4 regions of the Streptomyces sp. BB1-1-1 genome follow, and region 4 is predicted to be linked to each of the others. Evidence: riboswitches for the same ligand, from Rfam matches in the RefSeq annotation. Region 4 holds a riboswitch; each other region holds the start of a gene.
What was found. Region 4 has a riboswitch for cobalamin ahead of RI578_RS04550 (FecCD family ABC transporter permease). Riboswitches for the same ligand answer to the same signal wherever they lie in the genome.
Positions count from the first base shown of each region.

Region 1: another riboswitch for cobalamin. It lies ahead of RI578_RS07375 ((2Fe-2S) ferredoxin domain-containing protein); the one in region 4 lies ahead of RI578_RS04550 (FecCD family ABC transporter permease).
Region 2: another riboswitch for cobalamin. It lies ahead of RI578_RS13375 (ribonucleoside-diphosphate reductase subunit alpha); the one in region 4 lies ahead of RI578_RS04550 (FecCD family ABC transporter permease).
Region 3: another riboswitch for cobalamin. It lies ahead of RI578_RS09025 (energy-coupling factor ABC transporter permease); the one in region 4 lies ahead of RI578_RS04550 (FecCD family ABC transporter permease).

Region 1 covers NZ_CP134203.1:1,585,324-1,592,784, forward strand. The annotation lists partial or broken gene RI578_RS07335 (permease) at 1-895, shown strand, start outside; gene RI578_RS07340 (hypothetical protein) at 913-1,500, shown strand; gene RI578_RS07345 (AIPR family protein) at 1,450-2,160, opposite strand; gene RI578_RS07350 (hypothetical protein) at 2,298-2,804, opposite strand; gene RI578_RS07355 (hypothetical protein) at 3,340-3,495, opposite strand; gene RI578_RS07360 (hypothetical protein) at 3,666-3,863, opposite strand; partial or broken gene RI578_RS07365 (tartrate dehydrogenase) at 3,950-4,117, opposite strand; gene RI578_RS07370 (GNAT family N-acetyltransferase) at 4,114-4,602, opposite strand; gene RI578_RS07375 ((2Fe-2S) ferredoxin domain-containing protein) at 4,661-5,056, opposite strand; cobalamin riboswitch at 5,128-5,253, opposite strand; gene RI578_RS07380 (ferric reductase-like transmembrane domain-containing protein) at 5,321-6,301, opposite strand; gene RI578_RS07385 (hypothetical protein) at 6,452-6,811, opposite strand; gene RI578_RS07390 (LysR family transcriptional regulator) at 7,084-7,461, opposite strand, start outside.
Region 2 covers NZ_CP134203.1:2,911,184-2,918,644, reverse strand. The annotation lists gene RI578_RS13375 (ribonucleoside-diphosphate reductase subunit alpha) at 1-2,078, opposite strand, end outside; cobalamin riboswitch at 2,202-2,363, opposite strand; gene RI578_RS13370 (GNAT family N-acetyltransferase) at 2,421-2,927, opposite strand; gene mctP (monocarboxylate uptake permease MctP) at 3,006-4,616, opposite strand; gene RI578_RS13360 (DUF3311 domain-containing protein) at 4,613-4,870, opposite strand; gene RI578_RS13355 (GntR family transcriptional regulator) at 5,029-5,793, opposite strand; gene RI578_RS13350 (extracellular solute-binding protein) at 6,248-7,461, shown strand, end outside.
Region 3 covers NZ_CP134203.1:1,962,766-1,970,226, reverse strand. The annotation lists gene RI578_RS09045 (MFS transporter) at 27-1,643, shown strand; gene RI578_RS09040 (ATP-binding cassette domain-containing protein) at 1,671-2,528, opposite strand; gene cbiQ (cobalt ECF transporter T component CbiQ) at 2,525-3,274, opposite strand; gene RI578_RS09030 (energy-coupling factor ABC transporter substrate-binding protein) at 3,275-3,613, opposite strand; gene RI578_RS09025 (energy-coupling factor ABC transporter permease) at 3,610-4,305, opposite strand; cobalamin riboswitch at 4,335-4,519, opposite strand; gene RI578_RS09020 (potassium channel family protein) at 4,624-5,109, opposite strand; gene RI578_RS09015 (chloride channel protein) at 5,187-6,551, opposite strand; gene RI578_RS09010 (hypothetical protein) at 6,807-7,256, shown strand; gene RI578_RS09005 (FAD-binding and (Fe-S)-binding domain-containing protein) at 7,297-7,461, opposite strand, start outside.
Region 4 covers NZ_CP134203.1:995,828-1,003,288, reverse strand. The annotation lists gene RI578_RS04565 (LacI family DNA-binding transcriptional regulator) at 1-787, opposite strand, end outside; gene RI578_RS04560 (endonuclease/exonuclease/phosphatase family protein) at 874-1,830, opposite strand; gene RI578_RS04555 (carbohydrate-binding module family 20 domain-containing protein) at 2,131-3,852, shown strand; cobalamin riboswitch at 3,983-4,114, shown strand; gene RI578_RS04550 (FecCD family ABC transporter permease) at 4,216-5,319, shown strand; gene RI578_RS04545 (ABC transporter ATP-binding protein) at 5,319-6,092, shown strand; gene RI578_RS04540 (ABC transporter substrate-binding protein) at 6,133-7,158, shown strand; gene RI578_RS04535 (DJ-1/PfpI family protein) at 7,285-7,461, shown strand, end outside.

The DNA.
Region 1 (7,461 bases), 590 kb from region 4:
CGTGCTTGGCCCGACACTCGCCCTCGATCTCTACACGCCTCCCGTCGCGGCCTGGTGGACGGTGTTCACCGCCGTCGTCGTCCAGGGGGTGCCGTTCCTCCTGCTCGGTGCGCTGGTCTCCGCGGCCGTCGGCACGTTGGTTCCCGAACGGGTCTTCGCCCGGTTGCTTCCGCGCAGTCCCGCTCTCCCGGTACCCGTGGCGGGTGCGGCCGGAGTGGTGCTGCCCGGGTGCGAGTGCGCGTCCGTGCCGGTGGCCGGCAGTCTCATGCGGCGCGGGGTGGCCCCGGCGGCCGCCCTCGCCTTCCTGTTGTCCGCGCCCGCGGTCAACCCCGTGGTGCTCGTCGCCACGTCCCTCGCCTTCCCCGGTGAACCGATGATGGTGGTGGCCCGGTTCGCCGCCCCGGCACCGCCGTGACCATGGGCTGGCTGTGGGCATGCTTCGGCCGCCCGGAGTGGCTGAGGCTGCCGACGAGGCCCACCACGGAGGCCGCGGGCTCACGCGCGGGCGCCTTCGCGTCCGGGCTGCAGCACGACTTCCTGCACGCAGAGGGCTTTCTGGTGGTCGGGGCGGCCGCGGCGGCTACTTTCAACAGCGCCGTGCCGCGGTCGCTGCTCGACCTCTTCACGGCATCCGCCTGGGTGTCGGTGCTGCTCCTGGCGGTGCTCGCGGTGGTGCTGTGGTGTGCAGCGTGGCGGACGCCTTCGTGGCTGCGTCGCTGAGCGGGTTCGGACCGGTGGCCCAGTTGGCGTTCATGGTGGTCGGGCCGATGGTCGGTCTGAAGCTCTTCGCCTCCAGGCGGGCACGTTCGGGCGGGGCTGCGCCCTCCGATTCTCGTCCGTCACCTGGGCGACCGCGGTGGCCGGCAGCGTCCTGGTGGGGTGGTGGCTGCTGTGAGGAAGTACGGTTCCGCCGTGCTGTTGCTGCTCGTCGGCGCCGCGGTGCTGCGCGTCTCGCTCTTCAGCGACCTCTACCTCCGCTACGTACCGGACGGACTGCGGCCGTACCTGATCGCCTCCGGTGCGCTGCTGGCGCTTCTCGGTCTGGTGCGGGGCGCGCTGACGGCCCGAGCGGCACGGGAGGGCGCCGACGAGGCCGACGGGCGCGGTCAGCATGATCACGCTTACGCCCATACCGGCGCTCCTCGTGTCTCCTGGCTGCTCGCCCTGCCCGCCGTCGCCCTGCTCTGCTTCCCTCCTCCTGCGCTGGGTTTCTACAGCGCGGCACGGGAAGAAGCCGGGCGTGCCGAGAAGTTCGTCGGCACGTTCCCCGCACTGCCTGCCCGTGACCCGGTGGGTCTGAGCCTGGCCGAGTTCGGTTCCCGGGCCGCGTACGACAGCGGCTTCTCGCTGCGAGACCGCACGGTGCGGCTCACCGGTTTCGTCACCCGTGATGACGACGGCACCTGGGACGTGACCCGGTTGCGTGCTGCGCGGCCGACGCGACGGCGGTCAAGGCGGAGGTCCGTGGCGTGCGTGCACCGGAGACCGACACGTGGGTGACGGTGACCGGCACCTGGTACCCCAGGTGGTGAAGTCGGGGGTACGGGCGATCCGGTCCACGCCGCCGGCCTTGTTGCGGCGCAGAACGCTTTTGAAGCTCTGCTCCAGAGTGCCTGTCATGCGGAACATCAAGTCATCGCTGAGGTGCCCAGGGTCGATGTTGAGCAGGTCTCGCGGCGTAGGCTGCCGCAGCCGAGTGAGTGTGTAGGCGGACATGGCTGCCAGCGGGTGGAGCCAGTTCCCCAGCGAGTCACCCAGCAAGGGCCGGTCTTCGGCATAGCGGGCGAGGAACGCGCGCAGCCTGGTGTGTGCGCCGGCGGGCAGCTGGGTCTGGCTGTTGGTCGCTCGGATGATGCGGTCGCGAGCCGTGCCGGATTCAGGCGCGACAACGATCTTGACGAGGAGGGACCGGTCGCGGTGCTGACCACCGTTCTGAATGTAGCTGTATATCTCGTGGCTGGTCTGGAGCCCGTTGACGATCTGAGGCTCTTTGACCACGATCCTCTTGCCGGCGATCTGGGCAGCGTCCGCGACGACGGTGACACCGTTGTTGAACCACCAGAAGTCCTCGCCGGTCCCGGACTTCAGGGTTTCGCCGATGGCGTTGTTCACGGCCGTAGACCCCGCGTAGTCGCGCACGTTGGACTCGAACAGCTCCAAGCGCAACGCTTCGTTATCGGACGTGATGAAGCGGTAGTGAGCTGTGCGACAGCTTTGGCTCCGCGGGCAGTCCGCTCGCGCAGGTCAGCGGCGCTGAGGTATTCAAGGTCGGCCCGGGTGTCGGAAGTGATCTTCGCCTACTTGTTCGCGTAGATGACCTTGATGCGAACTTGCGGGAAGGACGATGCCAGTTCTTCGAGGATATGCAGGAAGCGACGCGTGCGTTCGAGCAGCTTGGCGTTGGTGTGGGCGACCAGGTATTCCTCGTCCCGACCCATGTCCAGCAGAGCGGGCAGATGAAAGTGCAGTTTCTCGATCACCGACTCCTGGTATCCCGAGGAGTTCTTCGCCTGCAAGACGACCAGCTCGATCTTGCCGGCACGCGACGGGAGAAACTGATGTGCATCAGCGGTGATGTAGCGCTCGTCCACGAACGTCCAGATGCCGTCGATGCCGCAACCATGCGCGCCGTCGACGATGCCGTCCGTGATCTCGTCGTTGTCCAGGTCCCAGTCCTGCAGAGCCTTGTCCGCGGCGAAGAACGTGAAGAAGTCATCCCGGTTCCTGTCCGGCGCCAGCTTGCGATGCTGGTCCTCCAGGATACGTTCCAACAACCGCTGATCCTTGCTTTGCACCGACACCACGCATGGCCCCCCCGACCGGCCGGGACACCGAGGCGTGAACTTTGCAGTGGCAGACAGTGTGCCCCGAAGCCGATTGCGCACAGTTCCCGGGCCGCACGCTGTGGCTCGACCCTGGAGGCTTGCTGTCACCGCGTCCCCGCCTCCGTACTCGGAGAGGAGGACCCCCAAGTGAAAGGACGCCCAAGACAGACGCAGAAACCCACCCCACTCAAGAGCCCTGCCGGACCGCACCTGCGGAGCTTCTCGTCGAACGCCGCTATCACAAGCCGATCACCAACTGAGTCGACGCCTTCAGATCAAACGCTCTGAGCTGGCCTTACACGGTCACCCTGGACTGACCTGGACGCCTGTAGACGGTCTTACAACCTGTGCCATGTGGTATCCAGTGAGGGACCGAGGCTATAACGAGAGGGTGCGGGACACCGGTCTGACCAGGTGATCTCACGCCAGGTCTTGCCCTCCTGGGCAAACCCGTCGCCAACGAGGCAGGACCGGACAGTCACTCGTCGCAGCGAGTCGGTGAGGCGCCTTGACCTCAGAAGAAGTGCTTGCGTCCACCGACCGCGCGACCGGTCGCACCCAGGATCCACAGGATGGCGCCGACCAGAATGAGGATGCCACCGATCGTCGTCAGCAGACCCATGCCTACAAGCAGGCCGATGATCAGCAGAATGAGCCCAAGAATGATCATTTTAAAATCCCATCGTCGATTCCGACTCAGGCGCGTGTGCGTATACGCCTCACAGGGCCTCAGTTCGCCCCTTGGTTGGTAGGTCCCGACCAGCTACGAATGCCAGGACCTCGGTGCGATAGCCCTTGTGCCCGGCGACACGGCGTTCACGCACCCCCTCGAAACTTCGTTCAATGGCCTTTGAACACACAGCCGTACCGGGCCCCCGCTGAGCGGGAGGCCCGGTGCGGTCGGGCCGCTTGGTCGGGCGGGCCGAAACGGTCGAGCATCAGGGCGGCGCTGCCGAGGTCGGAGAGGATATCGGCGTTGAGGTTGGAGGCGACGACGACCGACCAGTCCTCGGGGTGCAGGACGAACTTGGCGGACATGGCGTCGACCAGGACGCTCTCGGTCCGACGTCGGGGTAGTCGGCTGCGACGCGCTTGAAGACGTCGTCCCACAGCACCATGCCGTACTGCTGGGCGTTGCTCTTGGTGACGGAGGAGACCTTGCGGCGGGTGCGGGTGCGCGCGAGGTCGAAGGCGAAGCGGATGACGCGTTCGCAGCCGACCTCGGTGAACAGGGCGGACTGGACGGCTAATCGATGGCCCGTACAGGCGGAACCTATGAGACACCGCGTCATTCCGAAGCGATGCGAAACTCGAATTCGGGGCGGTCCCACGGCACGGCGGGCGGGTTGGCGAGCGCGGTTCCGGTCCGCGTCGCGCCTACGCGGTGGTAGAAGTCCTCGGCGGGAGGATGCGACACGACCTTGACACGGTCGAGCCCGGCGGCACGGGCCTCGGACCGCATGTGCGCGACGAGCAGCCGTCCGATACCCCGTCCTTGCGCTTCGTCGGCGACGAACAGCAGGTCGAGCTCCGGTGGGGCGAGGACGAGCGAGTAGAACCCGAGAACCGGGCCTCCAGGCTCGTCGGCGCCGACGGCCACGAAGACGCGGTGGGCCTCGATGTAGTCGGGCCCGACCCGGTAGCCCGCGACCGCGGCTGCGTACTTACCGGCGTAGGCGCCCGAGCCACGCACGAGCCGCGTGAGGCGTTTGGCATCCCGCGCGACGGCCCTCCGAATCTTGATCGGCCGGCTGATCGGGGACGTGCGTGAACTCATCGGGAGAGTATTTCGCACAGGGGCGTGCCGTTGGTCCGCACGCTTGGTGGACGCGGGGTCAGCGGGTCGCGCGGCGCCCGGGCGGAGTGAAGGCGTAGAGGTCCAGGATGTCCGGCCGGGGCGCCACGCCGGGGCCACCGGCGCGGACCCACGCGGCGATGTCCTCGGTGGCGTCCGGATCGTTGACCAGTCCGAGCCAGACCGGCCGGGCACCGGCGGCGCGGCCTTCCGCGGAGGGTTGTACGACGATGACGTTGGCCTGGTCGCAGACGTCGAGGCAGTCGGAAACACGCACCGGTGCCGCGGCGCGCAGGCGTTCGGTCTGGGCCGTGTGGTCGACGCCGGTCACTTTGGGGCTGCCGCAGCAGCAGTCGCGGCACACGACGATGCGGCACGGCACCGGGCCGGTGGCCGTTGCGGCCCTCGCGTCGTCTGTCGTTCGTCCGGTCGGCATTGCGGGCATGCGGTGCCGTCCCTCTCTCCGGGGAGATCCGCCCCGGTGGTTCGTCGAGGAGGCGACCGCGTGAGTCTCTGGCTCTCAGGTCGATGCTCGTACCCGGCGTTCCCGCCCGTTGCCGGGCAGGGCCTGTCGGGAACTCGCTCGCCGATCACAGTGGCGGGACCGCACCGGATTTCCACCGGCTTCCTCGTCCGCCGTCGCCTTGTCGCCGGCCATCATCCCATGTCGCGAACCGCCTCGCCCGCCCCGTTCAAGCCGTCAATCGGTCTCCTGGGAGTGGGGGGCCGTCGCGGGCGGATGGGACGGACGGTCCCGTCCGCCGTCACGGCCGGACACCACGACGACCACGAGCCCGACGACGACAGCCCCGGCGGCGGCCCGTCCTGCCACCCGTAGCCACCAGCCCGACCGGGCCGTACCCCCACCCGGCCGGCCCAGCCTCTCGGCCCGCCGGGCCGGTCTCAGCAGGCGGGCCAACAGCAGCAAGGCCACGGGGACTTGCAGCAGCCACAGGACGGTGCGCGGCCACTCCCCGTACCAGACGTTGGTTCCGTACAGCAGTGTGTGCCACACGCTCAGCACGTAGACGACGATCACGAAACGGTGCAGCCGTCGCCAGGTGTTCGCCCCGATGCGGTGCCGGACGTAGAACAGCAGCCCCAGCGGAATCGCCAGGTACAGGGCACCTTGGCCGAGCGGGATGGCGATGCGACCGGTGCCGGAGTCGTACCAGCCGGGTACGAAGCTGTCGGCGAAGCCCACCCACAACCGCTCGGCCCAGCCCACCTTCGTCTCGTAGCGCACGAGTTCCGCCGCGAACATCAGCGCGTGCGCGGTCATGAGCGCCATCGTCGTCAGGCTCGTGGTGCGGTGCCAGCGCTCCAGTACCCGCCGGGAGACCGGCAGCCGGGTGGGCCGTGGTCCCGACAGCAGCAGGCCGAGCATGACCGTTCCCCAGGCCCACAGCAGCCCCGACCATCCGAACGCCTGGCTGAGCAGGTACATCCAGTAGGTGCCGGCGTCGTCCATGAACGGCATGACCGCGACGGTGTCCGAAGCACCCGACTCCATGCGGGCGTACAGGAACGCGAACACGAGCGCCGTGACCACCACCGCCGCGGTGGCGTCGGGCAGGGCGGACCGCAGGTCGCCGCGGAGAGCGACGCGATCGGCGGGAGGCCGTTGCCGTCCGGGCGGGGCTGTTGTCCCGTCCTCGTCCGGACTCGCGTCTGACAGCATCAGGGCCTCCCGGGCACGGGCCACCGCAGCGACGGTGCGCATGTGTCGTGGGTCAACAAGTCTTGCTGAAGAGACAACGACCCACGGAGGCGTTATCCGGCCAGAGCCGCCGTGAGCCCGATATCTGAACCACCCTCGTCCGGACGGTGCTCAGCGGCCGAGGTCGAGCCCGATTCCCGGCAGCAGGTCGTCCAGCAGGCCTCCGGTGCCGCGCGGTTGCGGGAGTCCTGGGATCCAGCCCGAGTCGATGATCATCGCCCCGACCGTCACCCTCTTCGGCTCGGCCCGGTCGATGTCCCAGTTCGCCCCCGGGCTGGGCAACCGATCACCCTCGAAGCCCCAGTTGCACTCGTGGTCCGGTATGGCGTACAGCAGGTGACAGGCCAGTTGTTTGAGCATCGACTCGTTCTGGTCCGTGGTGGTACCCGGGGGCAGTGGAATGCGTTCCAGGAGCTCGTCCCAGACCTCGTTGACCGAGCCGACGCGTCCGTAGGCGTCCGTGGTCGGCACGAGGGACGCGACAGCGGTGTCCAGGCCGGGGTGCGAACTTGTCGCGGTGGACGCTGGAGTGGGCGAAGAACTCCGAGTCGGTGTCGTGGGAGTACGACCCCATCCAGTCGTCCAGATAGGCGTCCCCGGTGTACTTCAGGCCCCCGTTCGCGTCCACCAGGAACGACCTGACCCGAGGATCGAAGCGCTTGCCGCCCCGAGGTCACCACCCAGCGCGCCGACGGGCGAGAGGTCTTCACCGGACGCGCCCACTCGGAGCAAGCGCCTTCCACTCAGGTGGCGGCCCGGGGTTCGTTCACCGCCGCCATGTGCCTGCCGACTCGCGCGGCGGTCTCCCGTAGCCAGATGTGGGCCGCGTCGTGCGTGTGCACGGGGTGCCACCACATCGCCTCCTGCAGCGGCACCGCCTCGTACGGCGGCTCCACGGCCCGCACGGCGGCGAGCGGCTCCATCAGCCGGGCGAGGCGGGCCTGGATCAGGGCGATGCGCCCGGTACCGGCCACCAGGAGGGGCAGCAGCTGGAAGCTGTCGACGGAGACCTCGACCCGGGGTTCGATGCCCAGCATGCCGAGTTGGCGCACGGCGGGGGCGTCGTAGGTGCGCTGGTAGGTGACCCAGGGCAGCCGGGCGAGGTCGTGCAGGGTGAGGTG
Region 2 (7,461 bases), 1.9 Mb from region 4:
GCGCGGACGTCCTCGGGGATCCAGGAGAAGCCCTGCACCGAGCCGTTGGCCTCGCGCAGCGCCTCGCGGGTGCGGGCGTCCCAGACGCCGAGCCGCTTGAGGTCGTCCACCAGGTACGAGTTGACCTGGAGGAACTCACCGGAGAGCGTCTCGCGCTTGAACAGGTTGGACACCTGCGGCTCGATGCACTCGTAGACACCCGCGATGGAGGCGATGGTGGCGGTCGGCGCGATGGCGAGGAGCAGGGAGTTGCGCAGGCCGGTCGTGGCCATGCGCTCGCGCAGCGCCGCCCAGCGCTCCGGCCAGGTGGGCTCGACGCCGTAGTGGTCGGGGTGCAGCACACCCCGGGCCGTCCGGGTCTTCTCCCAGGCCGGCAGCGGGCCGTCGCGCTCGGCGAGATCGGCGGAGGTCTCGTACGCGGCGAGCATGATCCGCTCGGCGACGCGGGTGGAGAGCGCCTTCGCCTCGGGCGAGTCGAAGGGCAGGCGCAGCTGGAAGAAGACGTCCTGGAGGCCCATCGCGCCCAGGCCCACCGGGCGCCAGCGGGCGTTGGAGCGGCCCGCCTGCCCGGTCGGGTAGAAGTTGATGTCGACGACCCGGTCCAGGAAGGTGACGGCGGTGCGGACGGTGGCGTCCAGACGCTCCCAGTCGATGTCGCCCTTGGCCACGTCGACCAACGCGCCGAGGTTGACCGAGCCCAGGTTGCAGACCGCCGTCTCCCCGTCGTCCGTGACCTCCAGGATCTCCGTGCAGAGGTTGGAGGAGTGGACGACGTGCCCGGGCTCGGCGGTCTGGTTGGCGGTGCGGTTGGCGGTGTCCTTGAAGGTCATCCAGCCGTTGCCGGTCTGCGCGAGGGTGCGCATCATGCGGCCGTACAGCTCACGGGCGGGGAGGGTCTTGCGGGCGAGCCCCGCCGCCTCGGCCCCGCGGTACGCCGCGTCGAACTCCTCGCCCCACAGGTCGACCAGCTCGGGCACGTCGGCGGGCGAGAACAGCGACCACTGTCCGTCGGCGTCCACCCGGCGCATGAACTCGTCCGGCACCCAGTGGGCGAGGTTCAGGTTGTGCGTGCGGCGGGCGTCCTCACCGGTGTTGTCCCGCAGCTCCAGGAACTCCTCGACGTCCGCGTGCCAGGTCTCGAGGTAGACCGCCGCCGCGCCCTTGCGCCGGCCGCCCTGGTTCACGGCGGCGACCGAGGCGTCCAGCGTCTTCAGGAAGGGGACGATGCCGTTGGAGTGCCCGTTGGTGCCGCGGATCAGCGAACCCCGGGCGCGGACGCGGGAGTAGGCGATGCCGATGCCGCCGGCGTGCTTGGAGAGGTTGGCGACCTGGTGGAAACGGTCGTAGATGGAGTCCAGCTCGTCCTTGGGGGAGTCCAGGAGGTAGCAGGACGACATCTGGGCGTGCCGGGTGCCGGAGTTGAACAGGGTGGGGGAGGAGGGCAGGTAGTCGAGGCGGCTCATCAGCCCGTACAGCGCGGCCACCTCGTCGACCGCACGCGTGGTGTCGCCCTCGGCGAGTCCGGCGGCCACCCGCAGCATGAAGTGCTGGGGCGTCTCGACGACCTTGCGGGTGATCGGGTGCCGGAGCAGGTAGCGGCTGTACACGGTGCGCAGGCCGAAGTAGCCGAAGCGGTCGTCGGCGACCGGGTCGATCAGCGCGTCCAGGCGGTCCGCGTGCAGCCGTACGAACTCGGCGGTGCGGTCGGCGATCAGGCCCTCGCGGTGACCGGTGGTGACCGACCCGGTGAACGAGGTGACGCCCTGGGAAGCGGCCTCGGCGCGGATGCCGATGGTCAGCAGCCGGGCGGCCAGCCTGGAGTAGACCGGGTCCTCCGAGATGAGCCCGGCCGCCGCCTCCGTGGCGAGCTCCCGCAGCTCGGACTCGTCCGCACGGGCGGACCGGCCGCGCAGTGCGGCGGCGGCGACCCGGCCCGGGTCGGCGCCGGGGAGGTCGGCGGTCAGCTCGGTCAGGATCCGCAGCAACGCGGCACCGGGCCCGTCGGGCTCCTCGGTCACCGGGGTCGCTGAAGTCGTCGCCGGGGTCGCTGAAACCGGGTCGGCTGGCGCGATGGTCACGTGGGGGCACTCCCTCGCTCGGCACGGGGCCTGGGGGAGGGCATGGGCAGCTCACGAGCGCACGCGGCGTCGCGTCCACCGGCCCACTCCACGAGGCCCGGACGTCAGGCACCCGGACCGGGACGGTACGGGCGCACTGTCGGCAGGTCCTCGGACTGGACATGCGTGTGCACACGTGCGGAGACGCGCGGATACACACAAGTACACCGTTGCGGGACAGTTCCGGATTCGCACCGGATTCCCCTGCGGCGACAGCGAGCACGAGCATACATCTTGTGCCGGGTTCGGCGAGCACCCCCAGATGTTGTGTCGCGGAGGAGCCGTCGAGAGGTGGCGCTGGTGTCAGAGCGTCAGTTCATAGGTGAGGAGCGTGATGTCGTCGAGCTCCGGCAGCGGGTTCCAGTCGCGGTCGGGCGTGCGGGTGAAGCCCATCCGTTCGTAGAGGCGGTGGGCGGTGCGCATGGTGCGCTGGGTGGACAGCACCACGCGCGCGCAGCCCTCGACGGCCCGGGACCGGTCGACGCAGGACCGTACGAGGGCCTCGCCCACCCCGCGTCCGCGTGCCTCGCGGGCGACGGCGAGCATCCGTATCTCGGCCTCGCCGGGCCGGGCGATGTCGGCCATGGGGCCGCCGGACGGCACGAAGGTCACGCCGCCGAGCACCCGGCCGTCCGCCGCGGCGACCAGCACCTCGGCGGCCGCCGCACGCTTGGCGACGTTCCTCAGCTCGCCGAGGTACGCGTCGCTCTCCCCGAAGTCGAGGAGGCCGTCGCGCAGATAGGCCTGCGCGGTGATCTCACCGAGGGTGCCGTACTCGTCCGTCGCCGCCTGCCGGATCACGAAGTCCATGGCGCCGAGTGTGCCGTACGGGTACGACAACGGGCCGCCGGATTTCTCCGACGGCCCGCCGCGTAGCAGGGATGGCGATCAGTGCGAGGTGCCCGCCGTGGCCGGCGGCAGCTCCACCTCGACGCCGGGGTCGCCCGCGTCCGCCGTGTAGTCGCCGGGCTTCGTCTCGTCGACGCCGTCGGGGGCCTTCAGCGCCCGCATGACGAAGGTCAGGACCACGGTGACCAGGACGTTCAGCACGAAGGCGGTGAGGCCGATGTAGCCGATCTCGCCGATGCCCGGGATCTCCTCGGACGAGCCGCCGAAGTGCTTCTGCGTCGGCGAGGCGACACCGTAGGCGGCGACCGTGCCGTAGACCATGCCGACCGCCCAGCCGCCGAGCAGCGCCCAGCGGTGGAACCAGCGGGTGAACAGGCCGCCGACCAGGGCCGGGAAGGTCTGCAGGATCCAGATGCCGCCGAGCAGCTGGAAGTTGATCGCGACCGTCTTGTCCATGCCCAGGACGAAGACCAGCGCGCCCACCTTCACCAGCAGGGACGTCAGCTTGGAGACCTTCGTCTCCTGGGCCGGGGTGGCGTCCGGCTTGATGAAGTCCTTGTAGATGTTGCGGGTGAAGAGGTTCGCGGCCGCGATCGACATGATCGCCGCCGGGACCAGGGCCCCGATGCCGATCGCCGCGAAGGCCACGCCGGCGAACCAGTCCGGGAACATGTTCTCGAACAACTGCGGGATCGCCAGCTGCCCGTTCTCCACCTTCACCCCCGCCGCGATCGCCATGAAGCCTAGCAGCGCGAGCAGGCCGAGCATCAGCGAGTACAGCGGCAGGATCGTGGTGTTGCGCCGGATCACCTCACGGCTGCGCGAGGACAGCGTCGCGGTGATCGAGTGCGGGTACATGAAGAGCGCGAGCGCCGAGCCGAGCGCCAGGGTGGCGTACGTCCACTGGCCGCCGTGGTCCGGCACCAGCCCGCCCTTGCCCGACTCGTCGAACTTGTCGCCCGCCGCGGCGAAGATGTCGTCGAACCCGCCGAGCTTGATCGGGATGTAGATGATCGCCACCGCGATCACGATGTAGATCAGCGTGTCCTTGACGAACGCGATCAGCGCGGGCGCGCGCAGCCCCGACGAGTAGGTGTACGCCGCCAGCACACCGAAGGCGATCAGCAGCGGCAGGTCCTTGATGAACCAGTTGGTGTCCTCACCGCCGCCGACGCCCATCACGTCGAGGACGGCCTGGATGCCGACCAGCTGGAGCGCGATGTACGGCATCGTCGCCAGGATGCCGGTGACGGCGACCGCCAGCGACAGCCCCTTCGAGCCGAAGCGGCCGCGCACGAAGTCCGAGGTCGTCACGTACCCGTGCTTGTGGGAGACCGACCACAGCCGCGGCAGGAAGGTGAAGATCAGCGGGTAGACCAGGATCGTGTAAGGCACCGCGAAGAAGCCGGCCGCGCCCGCCGCGTAGATCGCCGCCGGTACGGCCACGAAGGTGTACGCGGTGTACAGGTCGCCGCCCAGCAGGAACCAGGTGACCCAGGTGCCGAACGAGCGGCCGCCGAGGCCCCACTCGTCGAGGCTCTGGTCGTTCGCGGCCCGGCGCCAGCGGGCGGCCAGGAAGCCCATCGCGGTGACGAGGACGAAGAAGAAGATGAAGACGGCGAGTGCGACGCCGTTCACGCCGTCGTTCACTTGGCCCCGCCTTCCCGGCGGGCGCGCTGGTCACGCTGCCACAGCTTGTAGGCGATCACCGTGAGCACCGTGGAGACGATCACCCACGCCATCTGGTACCAGTAGAAGAACGGGATGCCGATGAAGGCCGGGTCCGTCTTCGCGTACGAGCCGACCCACAGCATGGCGACGAACGGTGCGACAAGGCAGAGGCCGATGACGACGCGCACCGGCGTCACCGTCGGCCCTCTGCTCACTTCTGGGGCTTGTGACATGCGGTGGCTCCGTCCCCTCGCTGATCACCTCGTGCAGTGCGCACGAAATGTAGGTGACGGTGTCGATACAGCGGAAGACCTCGTCCGTATATCGGTCCTGAACTGCAACTTCGCGGTCACGCGTGCGGGGGTTTGCCTGAAACGCCCCGCGGCCGGCGTCAGTCCTGGGGCCGCTTCAGCCGGGCCACGAACTTGTAGCGGTCGCCCCGGTACACCGAGCGCACCCACTCCACCGGCTGGCCCGTGCGGTCCTGCGAGTGCCGGGAGAGCATCAGCATGGGCAGGCCGACGTCGGTGCCGAGCAGGCCGGCCTCGCGCGGGGTGGCCAGGGAGGTCTCGATGGTCTCCTCGGCCTCGGCGAGATGGACGTCGTACACCTCGGCGAGCGCGGTGTAGAGGGACGTGTACTTCACCAGGGAGCGGCGCAGCGCCGGGAAGCGCTTGGCGCTGAGGTGGGTGGTCTCGATGGCCATCGGTTCGCCGTTGGCCATGCGCAGCCGCTCGATGCGCAGCACCCGCCCGCCGGCCGTGATGTCCAGCAGCCCGGCGAGCCGGTCGTCGGCGGTGATGTAGCCGATGTCCAGCAGTTGTGAGGTGGGTTCGAGGCCCTGCGCCCGCATGTCCTCGGTGTACGAGGTGAGTTGCAGCGCCTGCGACACCTTGGGCTTGGCGACGAAGGTGCCCTTGCCCTGGATGCGCTCCAGGCGGCCCTCGACGACCAGTTCCTGAAGGGCCTGGCGGACGGTGGTGCGCGAGGTGTCGAACTCCGCGGCCAGCGTGCGCTCCGGCGGGACCGGCGTACCCGGCGCCTGTGTCCGGGTCATGTCGAGCAGATGCTTCTTCAGACGGTAGTACTTGGGCACGCGCGCGGTACGGACGGTCGCCCCACCCTCGTTCTCCGCACTGCTGACGTCGGTGCTCATGCTCTGCCTTCCCGGCTCCGGGTGCCGAAGCGACCGCTATCCCTGTCGGCCACGGCTCACATCGTGGCACGGCTCCGTGCCGGGTTGGCCCCGCACGCTCCGTGATCCCTTCTGTATACCTCCGGGGCCCTCGTTGGTCTAGTCCACAGCGCCGACCGGCGTCGCTGGTACGCGCGTTCGGAACGGTACCGGCACGTCATTCGGCGGGCGGTGGTACACCCGGTGCCGGTCCGTCCGATCTGTCGCTTGCGCAATGAAAGGTCCCTGCATATCTCGGTCGCATCACGGACGCGAGGAGCCCGGTTGAACACCCTTGACAGCCCTATTGGTCTGGGCCAAGCTCCCCGTACTGGTCTACACCATTGGTCCAGGTCCCGGCCCCATGGGCGGTCCGCGTCGACGAGCAACCGCGGGGAGGCAGGGGGGTTGTGTGGCATCCCTGAGGAGGGTTGGCGTGAAGCGCAAGCTGATAGCCGCGATCGGTATCGCGGGCATGATGGTCTCGGTCGCGGCGTGCGGGGGCGACAGCGGCGACGACGGCAAGAAGGCCGGGGCGGACGGTTACGCCGGCGAGACGCTCACCGTGTGGGTGATGGACGGTTCCTCGCCCGACGACTGGCAGGCGGACCTCGCCAAGGAGTTCGAGGCGAAGACCAAGGCCAAGGTCAAGTTCGAGATCCAGACGTGGAACGGTATTCAGCAGAAGCTGACCACCGCGCTCTCCGAGGAGAACCCCCCCGACGTCTTCGAGGTCGGCAACACCCAGACCCCGGCGTACGCCAAGACCGGCGGCCTCGCGGACCTCACCGACCTCAAGGCCGAGATCGGCACGGACTGGACCGAGTCCATCAACGAGTCCTCCGTCTTCGAGGGCAAGCAGTACGCGGCGCCGTGGTTCGTGGTCAACCGCGTGGTCGTCTACAACAAGAAGGTGTGGGCGGACGCGGGCATCAAGGAAACGCCCAAGACCCGCGACGAGTTCTACGACGCCCTCAAGACGATCGGTGAGAAGACCGACGCCGAGCCGATCTACCTGCCGGGCCAGAACTGGTACCACTTCGTCGGTCTGGCGATCGGCGAGGGCGCCGAGCTGGTCAAGAAGGACGGCGACAAGTACGTCTCCAACCTCGACGACCCGAAGATCGCCGCCGCGACGGAGACCTACAAGAAGTTCCAGTCCCTCTCCAAGGCACCCCAGGACAAGGACGAGGCCACCCCGCAGCAGGGTGACGTCTTCGCCAAGGGCAATGTCGGCTCCTTCATCGGCATGGGCTGGGAAGCCGCCACCGCGATCAAGGCCAACCCGAAGATCGAGAAGGACATCGGCTACTTCACCATCCCGGGTGAGACCGCCGACAAGCCCGAGGGCGTCTTCCTCGGCGGCTCCAACCTCGCCGTCGCCGCGGGCAGCAAGAAGCAGGAACTCGCCAAGGAGTTCCTGAAGATCGCGCTGTCCGACAAGTTCGAGGGCCAGCTGGCCAAGGCCAACGGCGTCACTCCGAACAAGGAGTCGCTGGTCGGCAACCTGGAGGGCAACCCCGCCGCCGAGGCCGGTTCGCCGGCCGTCGCCTCCGGTGGCACCACGCCGCTGATCCCGGAGTGGGCCGCGGTCGAGAACGCGCCCAACCCGATCAAGACCTACCTGACCGCCGTGCTGAAGGGGAAGTC
Region 3 (7,461 bases), 970 kb from region 4:
GCTTGCCCTCTTTCCCGGGAGCCCCCATGCCCCTCCTAGCCACCACACCCGTCGACAAGATGACCGGGCCCTACGCACGGCGCTGGTGGGCGCTCCTCGTGCTGTGTCTGAGCCTGCTGATCGTCGTCATGGCCAACACGTCCCTGATCGTGGCCGCGCCGGACATGACGACCGACCTGGGCCTGAGCAGCAGTGACCTGCAGTGGGTCATCGACGGCTACACCGTCCCGTACGCCGCGTTGATGCTGGTGCTGGGCTCGATCGGCGACAAGTACAGCCGTCGAGGCGCGCTGGTCACCGGCCTGGTGATCTTCGCCGGCGGTTCGGTGATGGGCAGTCTGGTGGACGAGACCGGGCTGGTCATCGCGGCTCGGGCGATCATGGGCGTCGGTGCCGCCGTCGTCATGCCGGCCACGCTGTCCCTGCTGGTCGCGGTCTTCCCGAAGGGGGAGCGGGCCCGCGCCATCACGGCCTGGACCGCCACCTCCGGCCTCGCCATCGCGGTCGGTCCGCTGGTCGCCGGATGGCTCCTGGAGGACCACGCCTGGGGCTCCACCTTCCTGGTCAACGTCCCCATCGCGGTCGCCGCCGTCGTCGGCGCGCTGATCCTCGTACCGCCGTCCAAGGCGGCCGGCATGGGCCGGATCGACTACGTGGGCGGCCTGCTCTCCATCGTCTCCGTCGGCAGCCTGGTCTACGCGAGCATCGAGGGCCCGCACTTCGGCTGGGGCGCCGGCCCGGTCGCCGCGGCCGTCGCCGCGGGCCTCGGCCTGGTGGCCTTCGTGTGGTGGGAACTGCGCCACCCGCACCCCATGCTGGACGTGCGCAGGTTCCTGCTGCGGCCCTTCAGCGGCTCGATGCTGGCGGTGCTGTTCTTCTTCTTCGGTACCTACGGCGCCATCTACTACGCCACGCAGTTCCTGCAGTTCGTGCTCGGCTACGGGGCTCTGGAGACCGGTGTACGCCTGCTGCCGCTGGCCGGGGCCGTGTTCGTCGGCGCCGCGGCGACCGGGAAGCTGACCCCGAAGCTGGGCGTGAAGGCGATGGTGGGGTCCGGCATGGTGATCGGCACCGTCGGTGTCCTCCTCCTGGTCCTCATCGAGAAGGACTCGACGTACGCCGACTTCCTGGCCCCGATGCTGCTGCTCGGCCTCGCGATCGGGCTGAGCGTGTCCCCGGCCACCGACACCATCATGGGCTCCTTCCCGGAGAGCGAGCTGGGCGTCGGCGGCGGCGCCAACGACACCGCGCTGGAGCTCGGCGGCTCGCTCGGCATCGCCGTGCTGGGCTCCCTGCTCGGCACCGCCTACCGGGACGAACTCGCCGACCTGGTGGGCAACCGGCTCCCGGCCGCCGCGCTGGACACCGCCCAGGACTCCGTGGGCGGCGGGCTGGCCGTCGCCGAGCGCCTCGCGACGGACCCCGCCGCCGGCCCCCAGCAGGCGCAGGCCCTGGCCGACGCCGTGAACCAGTCCTTCGCGCACGGTGTCGCCACGACCAGCCTGGTGGGCGGGATCATCATGGCCGCCGGCACCCTGATCGTCCTCGCCGTCCTCCCCGGCCGCCGCGGTACCCGGCAGCGGCCCGAGGAGAAGACGGCCGAGGCGGCCCGGGACGCGGAGTACAGCGACTCGGCGCGCTGAGCCCGAGCCACCCCGACCGGCACCCCGTCAATCGGTCAGGGCGGCCAGCTCCTCCGCCGTACGGGGGCCCGCCGCCGAGTCCGTCAACAGGCCCTGCGCGCGCAGCAGCCGGGCCGCCGCGACGCCCCACGGCAGCCGCAGCCCGGCCTGCCGCAGCAGCTCGGCGCGGGCCAGCGTCGGGGCCGCGGGGCCGGTGTGCACGCCGGCCGGGGTGAGCAGGGCGGCGTCGTCGGACCAGCGCAGGGCGAGGTCGACGTCGTGGGTGGCCATCACCACGGTGGTGCCGCCCGCGCGGAGCCGGTCCAGGGTGGCGAGCAGCCGCTCCTGGCCGTCCGGGTCCAGCCCGGCGGTCGGCTCGTCGAGGATCAGCACCCGGGGGCGCATCGCGACGGCCCCGGCGATCGCGGTCCGCTTGCGCTGGCCGTAGGACAGCAGGTGGGTGGGCCGGTCGGCGAGTGCGGCGATGTCCAGCGCGGTGAGCGACTCCTCGACCCGGGAGCGGACCTCCGCGTCGGACAGGCCCAGGTTCAGCGGCCCGAAGGACACGTCCTGGGACACCGACGCCGCGAACAGCTGGTCGTCCGGGTCCTGCACCACCAGTTGCACCGTGGTCCGCAGCCGGGTCAGCCCCTTGCGGTCGTACGTCACCGGCTCCCCGTCGACCGTCAACGTCCCCGCGTGCGGCCTGAGTCCGCCGCTGAGCAGCCGCATCAGCGTGGTCTTGCCGCTGCCGTTGCGGCCCAGCAGCGCGAGCGCCCGCCCCTCGCGCACCGCGAAGTCCAGGCCGGTGAGCACGGCCGGGCCCTCCTCGTACGCGAAGGACACGCCCCGCAGGGCGACCAGGAACGACGCGGCCGCATCGCCCCTCTCGATCGTCTCGCTCACGACAGCGGCCTTTCCAGTACGAGGGTGAGGGCGGCCAGCACCGCCAGCAGCGCGACGCTCGCCGCCGTGAAGGGCACGGAGACGCGGGCCTCGGGCACCAGGACGCGCAGCGTGCCGTCGTAGCCGCGCCCGGCGAGCCCCGACTGCAGCCGCGCCGCCCGGTCGAAGGCCCGCACGAACGCCGTGGCGCCGAGCCCGCCGAGCGAACGCCAGGCGGCGGCCCGGGTGGTGTGGCCCAGCCGCGCGGCCTGCGCCTCCCGCACCCGGCGCACGGAGTCCAGCAGCAGGAAGCTCATCCGGTACGTCACCAGCGCCACGTCGACCACCGGCGCGGGCACCCCGGCCCGCACCAGGCGGGGCAGCAGGTCGGACATCGGCGTGGTGAACGCGAAGAGCAGCACCCCGAGGGAGGCCGCCGAGGTGCGCAGCAGCAGCTCACCGGCGCGCACCGGGCCGCCGTCCGCCGCCGTCAGGAACCCGCCCGGGCCGCCGACCTGCACCAGGAGCGGCAGCGCCCCGGTCACGCAGAAGCCCAACGGCACGCGGTACGCCCGCCACAGCCGGCGCCCGGGCACACCCGCCGGGCCGAGCAGCACGGCCAGCGCCGTCACCAGCACCAGCGCCGCGCCCGGCCAGGGCGGCAGCGAGATCGCGAGGACGGTCAGCCCCAGCCCGAGCACGGCCTTGTCCACGGGATGGCGGCGGCGCCAGCGACTGCTGTGCGCCGCCGCGTCGATCGGCAGCACTCAGTCCCCTTCGGGAGCGTCCCGCAGCGCCGCCGCCGTCCGCTCCTCGCCCTGCCGCCGGCCCCGGCGCAGCCCGAAGTAGTAGGCCAGCACACCCGCGCCGATCGCGGCCTGCACCGCGAACAGCGCCGACTCGATCTCCCCGGACGGCGGCTCGTACAGCGGCGAGAACCACGGCTCGTAGTCCGGCTCGATCTCCGTGATCGCCGTCTCCGCCTCGGCGTCGGCACCGGCGAACGGCTCCTCCTTGTGGTCGCCGAGACCCAGCACCAGCGGCAGCACCGCGAGCGCGGCCACGGCGAGCAGCAGCAGGGCGTTGATCTTCGCGTTGCGGCTCATCGGGCCACCGCCTGTTCCTTGGTCCCCGTCTTCGTCAACAGCACGCCCAGCCGGGTGAGTTCGCCCTTGCTGGACTGCACCAGCAGCCGCATCACGATGACCGTGAGCAGGCCCCCGCTGACCGCGAGCGGGATCTGCGTGACCGCGAAGATGGACCCGAACTTGCCGAGCGCGCCCAGGAACCCGCTGCTCGGGTCCGGGAACGCCAGCGCCAGCTGCACGCTGGTGACGCAGTAGGTCGACAGGTCGGCGACGAACGCCCCGAAGAACACCGCGACCATCAGCGGCACGTCGTAGCGGCGCAGCAGCCGGTAGACGGCGTAGCCGGCCCAGGGGCCCACGATCGCCATCGAGAAGACGTTGGCGCCGAGCGTGGTCAGCCCGCCGTGCGCCAGCAGCAGCGCCTGGAAGAGCAGGGTGATGGTGCCCAGCACCGCCATGATCGGCGGCCGGAAGAGAATGGCACCCAGACCGGTGCCGGTCGGGTGCGAGCAACTGCCCGTGACAGAGGGCAGTTTCAGGGCCGACAGAACGAACGTGAAGGCTCCGGAGGCACCGAGGAGCAAGGTGCTCTCCGGGTGCTCCCTGACCTCACGGGTGAGTGACCGTACTCCGTGGACGACGAACGGCGCGGACGCGACACCCCAGGCGATCGCGTGCGCCGGTGGCAGAAAGCCCTCGGCTATGTGCATGGCTCAGCAGACCCTCTCCAGCACCTCGTGGATGGACGACGCGCCTTGGCCGGTCTCCTGGCTTACGGGTACCACCGCCCGTGCTCCGCCTTCCCGGGTACGAGTACCCAGTGGCTGCCCGCGAGGGCCGGAGCCGGACTTCCCGATTCACAGTGGCGAGGGCCGCACCGGCATCACACCGGATTTCCCGTTCACCAAGGCGTGGCGACAGTAGTGCTCCCACCGGGGTGGTGACAAGCGGGCCTCCGGTCCGGCCGGCCCGGCGAACAGGCCTCGGTCCTGCGGAAACGGCCGTCCGCACCACGCCTTCGGCCGCCGTCAGTCGGGCCGGTCCCGCTCGGTCCGCCGGACCACCATGTCGCGCGCCCGGGTGGTCAGCGCGGTCGCGGCGGCGGTGAGGAACACGAAGCTGTAGGCGATCTGCAGGACGGTCACGATCCGCGCCGCCTGGCCCCGCGGGGTGATGTCCCCGTAGCCGACGGTGGCGAGCGTGACCACGGTGAAGTACAGGGCGTCGACGCGGGTGCGCAGACCGGTGAACTCGCCCGGCTGCTTGGCGAGGGCGTAGTACGCGGCCGAGAAGACGTGCACGGACAGGATGATCAGCAGGGGGATGACCACACCGGGCCGGGTCTCCGGGCGGTCGAGGAGCACGTGACGGATCTGACGGAGCAGCATCACGGCCACGAACGTCAGCACCAGGGCGAACAGCAGCCAGCTCAGTACGGGACGCCGCGGGCCCAGATGGTCGAGGGGGAGGACGAAGTAGGCCACGACCGTGGCCGCCGCGATGCCGGCCCGCACGAGCCAGGGCCGAACCGCGCGCCAGGCGGTACGCGGTCGGGTGCCGCCCGTCCCCGTGGTGGTGGCCCGGCGCTCGGTCACCGTGCCGTCTCCGGTGCCGCTTTCGGCGGTTCCGCTCCCGCTCCCGGCTCTGTCCGGCGGACCAGCTGGGTGACGACGAAGGCGACCACCGACGCGGTGACGATCAGCGGCATCTGGTCGTACGCGTCCCCGCCCACCAGCAGCACCGCCAGCACCGCGCTGGCCAGCGGCAGCCCGGTCACCGCGGCCGCCGCGGCGGAGATGCCGAGGGCGAGGGCCGGGGTCGCGCCGAAACCGGGCAGGCCGGAGCAGGCCATGGCGGTCGCCGTGCCCAGCAGTACGGCCGGGAAGATCGGGCCGCCGCGCAGACTGCCCAGCGCGATGCCCCAGGCCAGCCCCTTGCAGGCGACGAGCGCGACCAGCGCGCCCACGGACCAGGCGTGCGGGTCCGCGGCGAGCCGGGCCAGGGTCGCCTGTCCGGACAGCGCCGCCTCCGCCGGGGAACGGCCGGTGATCAGCGCGTACGCGGCGAGGCAGCCGCCGACCGCCGTGGCGCAGGCGACGGTGCGCAGGGCCGTGCGGTGCCGCGTCCAGGAGACGGTCCGGTGGCCCAGCTCGCGGCCCAGCGTGATCAGCACCGCGATCAGTGCCGCCGTCGGGACGCCCCACAGGAAGTCACCCACGTCCGGGTTGGCGCCAGGCGGCACGTCGTGCAGGGCCAGCGCGCCGATCTTCAGGCCGGTCCACTGACCGAACCCGGTGAAGACCAGGGCGCCCGTCGCGCTGGCCAGCAGACAGGGCAGCAGGAGCACGACCAGTTGGGCACCGGCGAGACCCGCGCCCTCGATGAGCAGCACCGCCGCCGCCACCGGGCCACCGAGGATGGTCGAGATCGCGGCGGTGGAGCCGGCGGTCGCGAGGATCGCGCTCGCCCTCGGGTCCCCCGCGGCCCCGGCCCGCCGTACCGCCAGCAGGGCGAGCCCGCTGCCGACGGCCATCAGCGGGGCCTCGGGGCCCAGCACCACGCCGAGCGGCAGCGTGGCGAGCGCCGCCAGGACGGCGCCGGGCAGCGCGCGGGGGCCGACGGGCGCGCCGCCCAGCCCGTTCACCGGCAGATGGCCGCCGGCGCCCGGCATCCGGGTCACGATCGGCGCCAGGATCAGCCCGGCGAGCACCAGCGCGGGCAGCGGCCACCACCAGGGCGGGGCGCCGTACCCGGCGGCCTCGGGCAGCGATGTCCACACCCAGTGCTGGAACTCGTGCTGGAGACCGACGAAGAAGAAGCAGGCCAGCGCGATGGGAACGCCCAGCAGTACGCACAGCAGCAACAGCCGCAGATAGCCGGGGCTGAGCAGGGTGCGCCGCAGTGACTGCTCGGCCCGGGCCGGCACCGCGTTCGCCGGCGCGGGCTGAGTCGTCACGGGCCCTCCTGGTCCGACGGTCCGTCGCGCGCGTTCGCATGTGCGCTTCAGTAAACGCGAGACGGGGGAGGGCCGCACGCGCACGCTTCCGCTCCGGGGACCGGGGAGCGCGGTGCGGTCGGAGCCGGTTCACCCGTGCGGCGGATCCGTATGGCCGCGGGGGCCGGGTGCCCGCAGGCTCGGAGTGACCTGTCGGCGCCCCGGGGTGCCGGTGGGGGCAGGCCCGTACGGGGGACAACAGAAAGGACTCCGCTCATGAGCCAGCACGCCGCACCTTCTCCCGGCAGGCCGACGCACGGCGCAGGGGCCCCGCGGCCGGCGGACCGCACCAGCGGCTGGGTGACCGGCGGCGTCGTCTTCGCGGGCGTACTGCTGCTGCTGAACGGCGCCCTCGCCGTCCTCCAGGGCATCGCGGCCATCGCCGAGGACGACGTCTACGCCCGCGTCGGCAGCTACGTCTACGAACTCAGCCTCACCGGCTGGGGCATCATCCACGTCATCCTGGGCGCGGTGGTGCTCGTCACCGGCTACGGCCTGCTCAAGGGCATGGCCTGGGCGCGCTTCGCGGGCATCTTCCTGGCCTCGCTGAGCCTGGTCGCCCAGTTCCTCTTCCTGCCGTACGCACCGGTCTGGGCCGTGATCATGATGGCGATCGACGTGTTCGTGATCTGGGCGCTGGCCGGCAGCCAGGAGCAGGCTGCCTGAATGCCCGCGGCCGGGCGCCCGGCCGCGAGCAGGTGCCGACTCAGCGGCGGTACAGGCCTCGCGCCAGTGCCGCCGCCGCGCCGACGGCGGCCAGCCCCGTGCCCGCCAGGGCCAGGGCCTTGGCCCGCCGCCCCGGGGCCACCGGCCGGGCGCCCGGCGCCGTGCCGTACGCGCTGCCGGGGACGTCCGTGTCGCCCGCGGCGGC
Region 4 (7,461 bases):
GGAGTCCGCGTCGGCGGGCGGCGCGGACGGCGCCGAGGGCGAGGGGGTCGCTGGCGCAGATGATGCCGGTGACGCCGCGCTCCAGCAGGCGTGAGGCGGCTGCCTGGCCGCCCTCCAGGGAGAACATGGCCCGTTCGACGAACTCCTCGGGCAGCTCGGCGTTCATGGCGTGGGCGGCGTCCTGGGCGGCGGCCAGTTTCCTGCGGGAGGGGATGTGGTCGGAGGGGCCGAGCACCAGGCCGATGCGCTCGTGACCGAGCGAGACCAGGTGACGCCAGGACTGCTCCACGGCCACGGCGTCGTCGCAGGCGATGCACGGGAAGTGGAGATTCTCGATGGAGGCGTTGATCAGCACCACCGGGATGTTGCGCTCCGCGAGCAGCCGGTAGTGCTCGTGCGGGGCGTCGGCCTGGGCGAACAAGCCGCCCGCGAAGACGACCCCCGACACCTGCTGCTGCAGCAGCAGCTCGACGTAGTCGGCCTCGGAGACGCCGCCCTTGGTCTGGGTGCACAGCACCGGCGTCAGCCCCTGCTGGGCGAGGGCGCCACCGATGACCTCGGCGAACGCGGGAAAGATCGGGTTCTGCAACTCCGGCAGCACCAGCCCCACCAGCCGCGCGCGCTCACCCCGCAACTGCGTCGGCCGCTCGTACCCCAGGACGTCCAAGGCGCTCAGCACGGACTGCCGGGTCGCCTCGGAAACCCCCGGCTTGCCATTGAGCACCCGGCTGACCGTGGCCTCGCTGACCCCAACCTTCTTGGCCACCTGAGCAAGTCGTCGCGTCACAGCGAAAGGCTAACGCAAGCTCCGTAAGCGGCTTGCTCTCCAGACGTATTGGGAGGTGTACGCGGAATGCGAAGTGTATGCCTCTTTTAGTCCATCCTGATCCGGGCGACGACCGGAAGATGATCGCTTCCGGTGGCGGGGAGGGTGCGGATGTGGCCGACGGTCGCGGAGCGGGCCATGACCTGGTCGATCCGGGCCACCGGGAAGGCGGCGGGGAAGCTGAGGGCGACGCCCCGCTCGGCCACGTTCAGGTGCGTCGTCAGCGGATCCAGCGCGCGGTCGTCGACCGTGCCGTTGAGGTCGCCCAGCAGGAGGACCCGGCTCAGTCGCTCGGCCGCGACGGCGTCCCCCAGCAGACCGGCGCTCTCGTCCCGCCAGGACGACGCGAGGCCGCTCGCCCCGACGCGGACCGAGGGCAGGTGCGCGACGTACACGGCGATCTCGCCGTGCGGCGTGCGCACCGAGGACCGCAGGCCGCGGTTCCACTCCTCCGTGATGCCCCGGGGCTTGATGTCGAGCGGCCGGGCGCCGGTGAGCGGGTGCTTCGACCAGAGTCCGACCGTGCCCTGAACCGTCCGGTACGGGTAGTCCGGGGCGAGGGTCCTCTCGTACACATCGAGGGCCGGCGGCACCAGCTCCTGGAGCGCGATGAGGTCGGGCCCGGCGTCGGTCAGCGCACGGGCCGTGCCCGCGGGGTCGGTGTTCTCGTCGCTGACGTTGTGCTGCACCACGACCAGGTCGGCGGCGCCGGGCTCCGGCGCGGGCAGGAGCAGGCCGCCGAAGAGATACGTCCAGGCCGCCAGCGGCAGGAGCAGCGCCACCAGCGCGACGGCCGAACGGCGCAGCAGCGCGAGGGGGAGCAGCACCACGACCACCAGGCCGAGCCACGGCAGGAACGATTCCAGCAGACTGCCCAGCCCGCCCACCGCGTTGGGGACCACCCCGTGGAGCATCAGCAGGGCGGCCGTCAGCACCGCCGCCCCCGCGAGCACTCGCCCCCGCGCCCAGGCCGACCTGGCCCGCGCTTCCGTTCGTTCGACCATGGTTCCCGTCCACTCGTCCTCGCTCGTCAGGACGCCGCACCAGGTGGATCGGGTTCCAGTGGGGTCGGGCGCGACCGTTCCCCCGCTGCAAGAGGATGCGGAAATTTGCAGAAATGACGCCACGTCATGCCCCGGAGTCGGCCTCGTCCGAAGGCTTGACCGGCACCGAACAGTGCCTTTACGGTCACGTCTGCAACACCTTGCAGTCATCTTGCAGCAACGTATTGCAAGAGCGCGCCGACTCCCCAGTCAGCCATCGATCGGCATCCAGGACACCCGCATCCTCACACGGGAGACTCCATGCACGGGAGCACCAGCAGAGCGCGAAGAGGCACCGCCGCAGCGCTCGCACTCACCGCCGGCGTGGCCGGTGGCCTCCTCACCACCGCGGTACCGGCGCAGGCTTCGCCGCCCGGCGACAAGGACGTCACCGCGGTGATGTTCGAATGGAAGTTCAGCTCGGTCGCCAAGGCGTGCACCGACACCCTCGGCCCGGCCGGCTACGGCTTCGTCCAGGTCTCCCCGCCGCAGGAGCACATCCAGGGCGGACAGTGGTGGACCTCCTACCAGCCGGTCAGCTACAGGATCGCGGGCCGCCTCGGCGACCGCGGACAGTTCAAGAGCATGGTCGACACGTGTCACGCGGCGGGTGTGAAGGTCGTCGCCGACTCGGTCATCAACCACATGTCGGCCGGGAACGGCACCGGAACCGGCGGCTCGTCGTACACCAAGTACAACTATCCGGGCAGCTACTCGGCGCCCGACTTCGACAACTGCACCTCGCAGATCAACGACTACCGCAACCGCTTCAACGTCCAGGAGTGCGAACTGGTCGGGCTCGCGGACCTGGACACCGGCGAGGACCACGTCCGGGGCAGGATCGCCGGCTACCTCAACGACCTGCTGTCACTCGGCGTCGACGGCTTCCGGATCGACGCGGCCAAGCACATGGCCGCCGCCGACCTGGCCGACATCAAGTCCCGCCTCAGCGACCCGAACGTGTACTGGAAGCACGAGGCCATCCACGGCGCCGGCGAGGCGGTGTCCCCGACCGAGTACCTCGGCAGCGGCGACGTCCAGGAGTTCCGCTACGGACGCGACCTCAAGCGCGTCTTCAACAGCGAGAACCTCGCGTACCTGAAGAATTTCGGCGAAGCCTGGGGCCACATGCCCTCGGACAAGTCCAACGTCTTCGTCGCCAACCACGACACCGAACGCAACGGCGAGACCCTCAGCTACCAGGACGGTGCCCACTACACCCTGGCCCACGTCTTCATGCTGGCCTGGCCGTACGGCAACCCCGACGTCCACTCCGGCTACGAGTTCACCGACCGCGACGCGGGCCCGCCGAACGGCGGCCAGGTGAACGCCTGCTACAGCGACGGCTGGCAGTGCCAGCACGCCTGGCGCGAGATCTCCTCCATGGTCGACTTCCGCAACACCGCCCGCGGCCAGGCGGTGACCGACTGGTGGGACAACGGCGGCGACCGGATCGCCTTCGGGCGCGGCTCCAAGGCGTACGTCGCCATCAACCACGAGGGCTCCTCGCTGACCCGAACGTTCCAGACGTCGCTGCCCGCCGGTGACTACTGCGACGTCCAGTCCGGCAAGGGCGTCACCGTCGACGGCTCCGGCCGGTTCACCGCCACCCTCGGCGCCCACACGGCCGTGGCCCTGCACGTCAACGCCCGTAACTGCGACGGCGGCACCGCTCCCGGTCCCGACCCGGTGACCTCCGGAGTGTCCTTCGCCGTCGACGCCCCCACCGTCCTGGGCCAGAACATCCACGTGACCGGCGACAGGCCGGAACTGGGCAACTGGAACCCGGGCAGCGCCCTCAAGCTCGACCCGGCCGCCTACCCCGTGTGGAAACTGGACGTGGCGCTGCCCGAGGGCACGTCCTTCGAGTACAAGTACATCCGCAAGGACGAGGCAGGGAACGTGACCTGGGAAAGCGGCGCCAACCGCACCGCGACCGTCACCTCCACCAGGGTCACCCTCAACGACACCTGGCGCGGCTGACGCCGCCCGCGCGCCGTGTGGCCGCCCCCGCCTCCTTCACCGGGGCGGCCACGCCCGCAGTATCCGGCCCGCAGCGCGATGTCCGAACCGGTCGGCGCTCGCCCTGTACCTTCCCCGTGCCGAGCAGGCGTGGGACAGGCGCTAAGCTGCAAGCGCCTCGCGGGGGAAGTCCGGTCGAATTCCGGCGCTGACCCGCAACGGTAGGCGGAGCCCCGCACAGGGTTCCGCAAGCCCGATTACCCGCGGTGGTGAAGCTCCTGTCAATCGCCGTGGACTGCGAGAGGTGCTGCGCACGGCGCTCAGCGCCCGGGCCCGCTCCTTCGATCACGCAGGTGCACGGCCCGAGGCGAAAGCGATCCGCCTGTGGCCACGCTCCGCGACCGAACACCCGTCGAACCGCACCACCGTACGAGCAGCGGACCCCCGCGACCCAAGCGCGTCTCGTTGCCCCTGCTCATGACCGTCCTGTGCGTCGCGCTCCCCGTCTCGCTGGCCTGCGGTGCGGGCATCGGGGCCTCGGGACTCTCGTGGAGTGAGGCGCTGCACTACCTCTGGGCGGGGCTGACCGGTGGGGCCATAGCACCGGACGAGGTCTCCTCCTACACCATCGTGTGGGAACTCCGCTTCCCCCGCGCCGTGCTCGCCGCGGTCGTCGGCGCCGGTCTGGCAGCGGTCGGTGTCGCCGTACAGGCCATGGTCCGCAACGCGCTCGCGGACCCGTTCGTCCTCGGTATCTCCTCCGGCGCGGCCGTCGGAGCCAACGCCGTGCTCATCTTCGGCGCCTTCGGCGCGCTCGGTGTCTGGGCGCTGTCCACGGCGGCGTTCGTCTCCGCGCTCGCCGCGATGACGCTGGTGTACGCGATCGCCCGGACCCCGCGAGGGCTGACGCCGCTCCGGCTCGTGCTGACCGGTACCGCGTTGTACTACGGGTTCTCGGCCATCACCACGTTCATGGTGTTCGCCGCCGAGCACGGTGAAGCGGCCCGTTCGGCGCTGATGTGGCTGCTCGGCAGCCTGGGCGGCGCGAGCTGGTCCTCCGTACCCATCGCCGCGGGCGCCGTGCTCGGCGGCCTCGTCCACCTCGGCTGGTCGGCCCGGCGGCTGAACGCCCTCGCCATGGGCGACGAGACCGCTGCCGCGCTGGGCGTGGACCCCGGGCGGCTGCGCAAGGAACTCTTCCTCACCGCCGCCGCCGTCACCGGGGCCGTGGTCGCGGTCAGCGGGGCGATCGGCTTCGTGGGCCTCATGGTTCCGCACGCCGCCCGGATGCTGGTCGGGGCGGACCACCGCCGGCTGCTGGCCGTGGCCCCGCCGGCCGGTGCCGTGCTGCTGATCTGGGTGGACATCCTGTCGCGCGTGGTGCTCGCCCCGGCCGAGCTGCCGCTCGGCGTACTGACCGCCGCGATCGGCGTGCCCTGCTTCGTCCTGTTGATGCGCCGCCGTACCTACACCTTCGGAGGCGTGTGATGCAGGTCGACATCGACACCGTCACAGTGGAGATCTCCGGGACGCGCGTGGTGGAGGACGTCTCACTGCGGGCGGGCAGTGGCCAGGTCGTGGGACTCGTCGGGCCCAACGGCAGCGGTAAGTCGACCCTGTTGCGATGCGTCTACCGGGCCCTGCGCCCCACGGCCGGCGCGGTCCGTCTCGGCGGCGACGACCTCCTGACCATGAGCACGCGGGAAAGCGCGCGCCGGCTCGCCGCCCTCCCGCAGGAAGCGGTCGCGGAGTTCGACTTCACGGTGGCCGAGGTCGTGGCCATGGGGAGGCTGCCGCGCCAGGGTGCGGTGGCCCGGGAGACCGACGAGGACCGGCGGACGTGTGCCGCCGCACTGGAAGGAGTCGGCGCCGGCCATCTGGCCGACCGCGGCTTCCTCACCCTCTCCGGCGGTGAGAAGCAGCGGGTCCTGATCGCCCGCGCACTCGCTCAGCAGCCGCGGGTACTGGTGCTGGACGAGCCCACCAACCACCTGGACATCGCGCAGCAGTTGGAGGTGCTGTCCCTGGTACGGGGCAGCGGGCTGACCGTGCTCACGGCACTGCACGACCTGAACCTCGCCGCCCTCCACTGCGATCTCCTCCACGTCATCGACGGCGGGCGGATCGTCGCTTCCGGCGTCCCCCACGACGTCCTCACGCCCGTCCTGCTGGCCGACGTCTTCGGTGTCCGGGCGCACCGTGTCGCCCACCCGGAGACAGGCGCGGTCCAACTACTCTTCGACCGCCTCCCCTCCCCGTAGTCCGCCTTCCCGGTCCGTTCTCCAAGGAGTCACCGCCACCATGCCCAACCTCGCACGCCCAGCCGCCTTTGCCTTCGCCCTGGCCCTCGCCGTCACCGGCTGCGGGGCAGACGTCTCGCGGGAGGAGGGGAAGGGAGACGGCGCCACGGCGTCGTCCGGCAGCCACTACCCCGTCACGGTCGAGAACTGCGGCGAGAAGAAGACGTTCGACAGCGCTCCGCGGCGCGTGGTCACCAACGACGTGGGAATCACCGAGATCATGTTCGCCCTCGGCCTCGAGGACCACATGGCCGGATACGTCATGCCCGACGACAAGGGCGACCTCACGGCGGTGCCGTGGAAGGACGGCTATGCGAAGACCAAGTGGCTCTCCAAGGAGCGGATCAACAAGGAACTGGTCCTTGACGCCCGTGCCGACCTGGTCTTCGCGGGCTGGAACTACGGCTTCGACGAAGGCGAGGGTTTCACGCCTGCCGCGCTGCAACGCGTGGGCATCGACTCGTACCTGCTCAGCGAGTCGTGCCGCAACGGACAGGGCAAGGCCCGCGGCGTGATGTCGCCGCTCGACGCGCTGTACACGGACCTGCGGAACCTGGGCAAGGTGTTCGACGTCGAGGACAGGGCCGAAACCCTCGTCACCTCGTTCCGCGAGCAGGTGGCCGAAGTACAGGCGAAGACCCCGAAGGGCGCCGACCGGCCGCGGGTGTTCCTCTACGACAGCGGCGAGGACAAACCGCTCACCTCCGGCGCCTTCGCGGGGCCGCACGACATCATCACCAAGGCCGGCGGCGACCACATCATGAAGGACCTCGAGGACAGCTGGACCACCGTGGGGTGGGAGACGGTCGTCGCCCGCGACCCCGAGGTCATCGTGATCAACGACTACGGGGACATCACCGCGGAACAGAAGCGGAAGTTCCTCAAGTCCTACAAGCCGCTCGCGAACGTGTCCCCGGTCAAGAACGACCGGATCGTCGTTCTCGACTACGTCGACCTCGTCGAGAGCCCGCGCAACCCCGCGGCCATCAGCTCACTCGCGGCGGACCTGAGCGGCCTCGGCTCCTGAACGGGACCGCCCCTGGAGAAGCCTGGAGAAGAGGGTGCGCGCCGTCGGGAACTCGTCGGCGGCGCGCGGCGACTGCTTGTTCGTCGGCGCCCCGCCGGGGGCGCGTCTCAAGACAGGGAGTCGGAGATGGCGGAGACAGACCGTGATCGTCGTCGGTTACTGCGGACAGTGGTGGCGGGTGGTATCGGCGCGGGGCTGGTGACGGCCGGCGGAGCGTCGTCGGCGCGGGCCGAACCGGCGGCACGGGAGGACATGGCGGGAGAGGAGGGGGAGGTACGGGTCGCGGTGCTGCTGTACGACGGC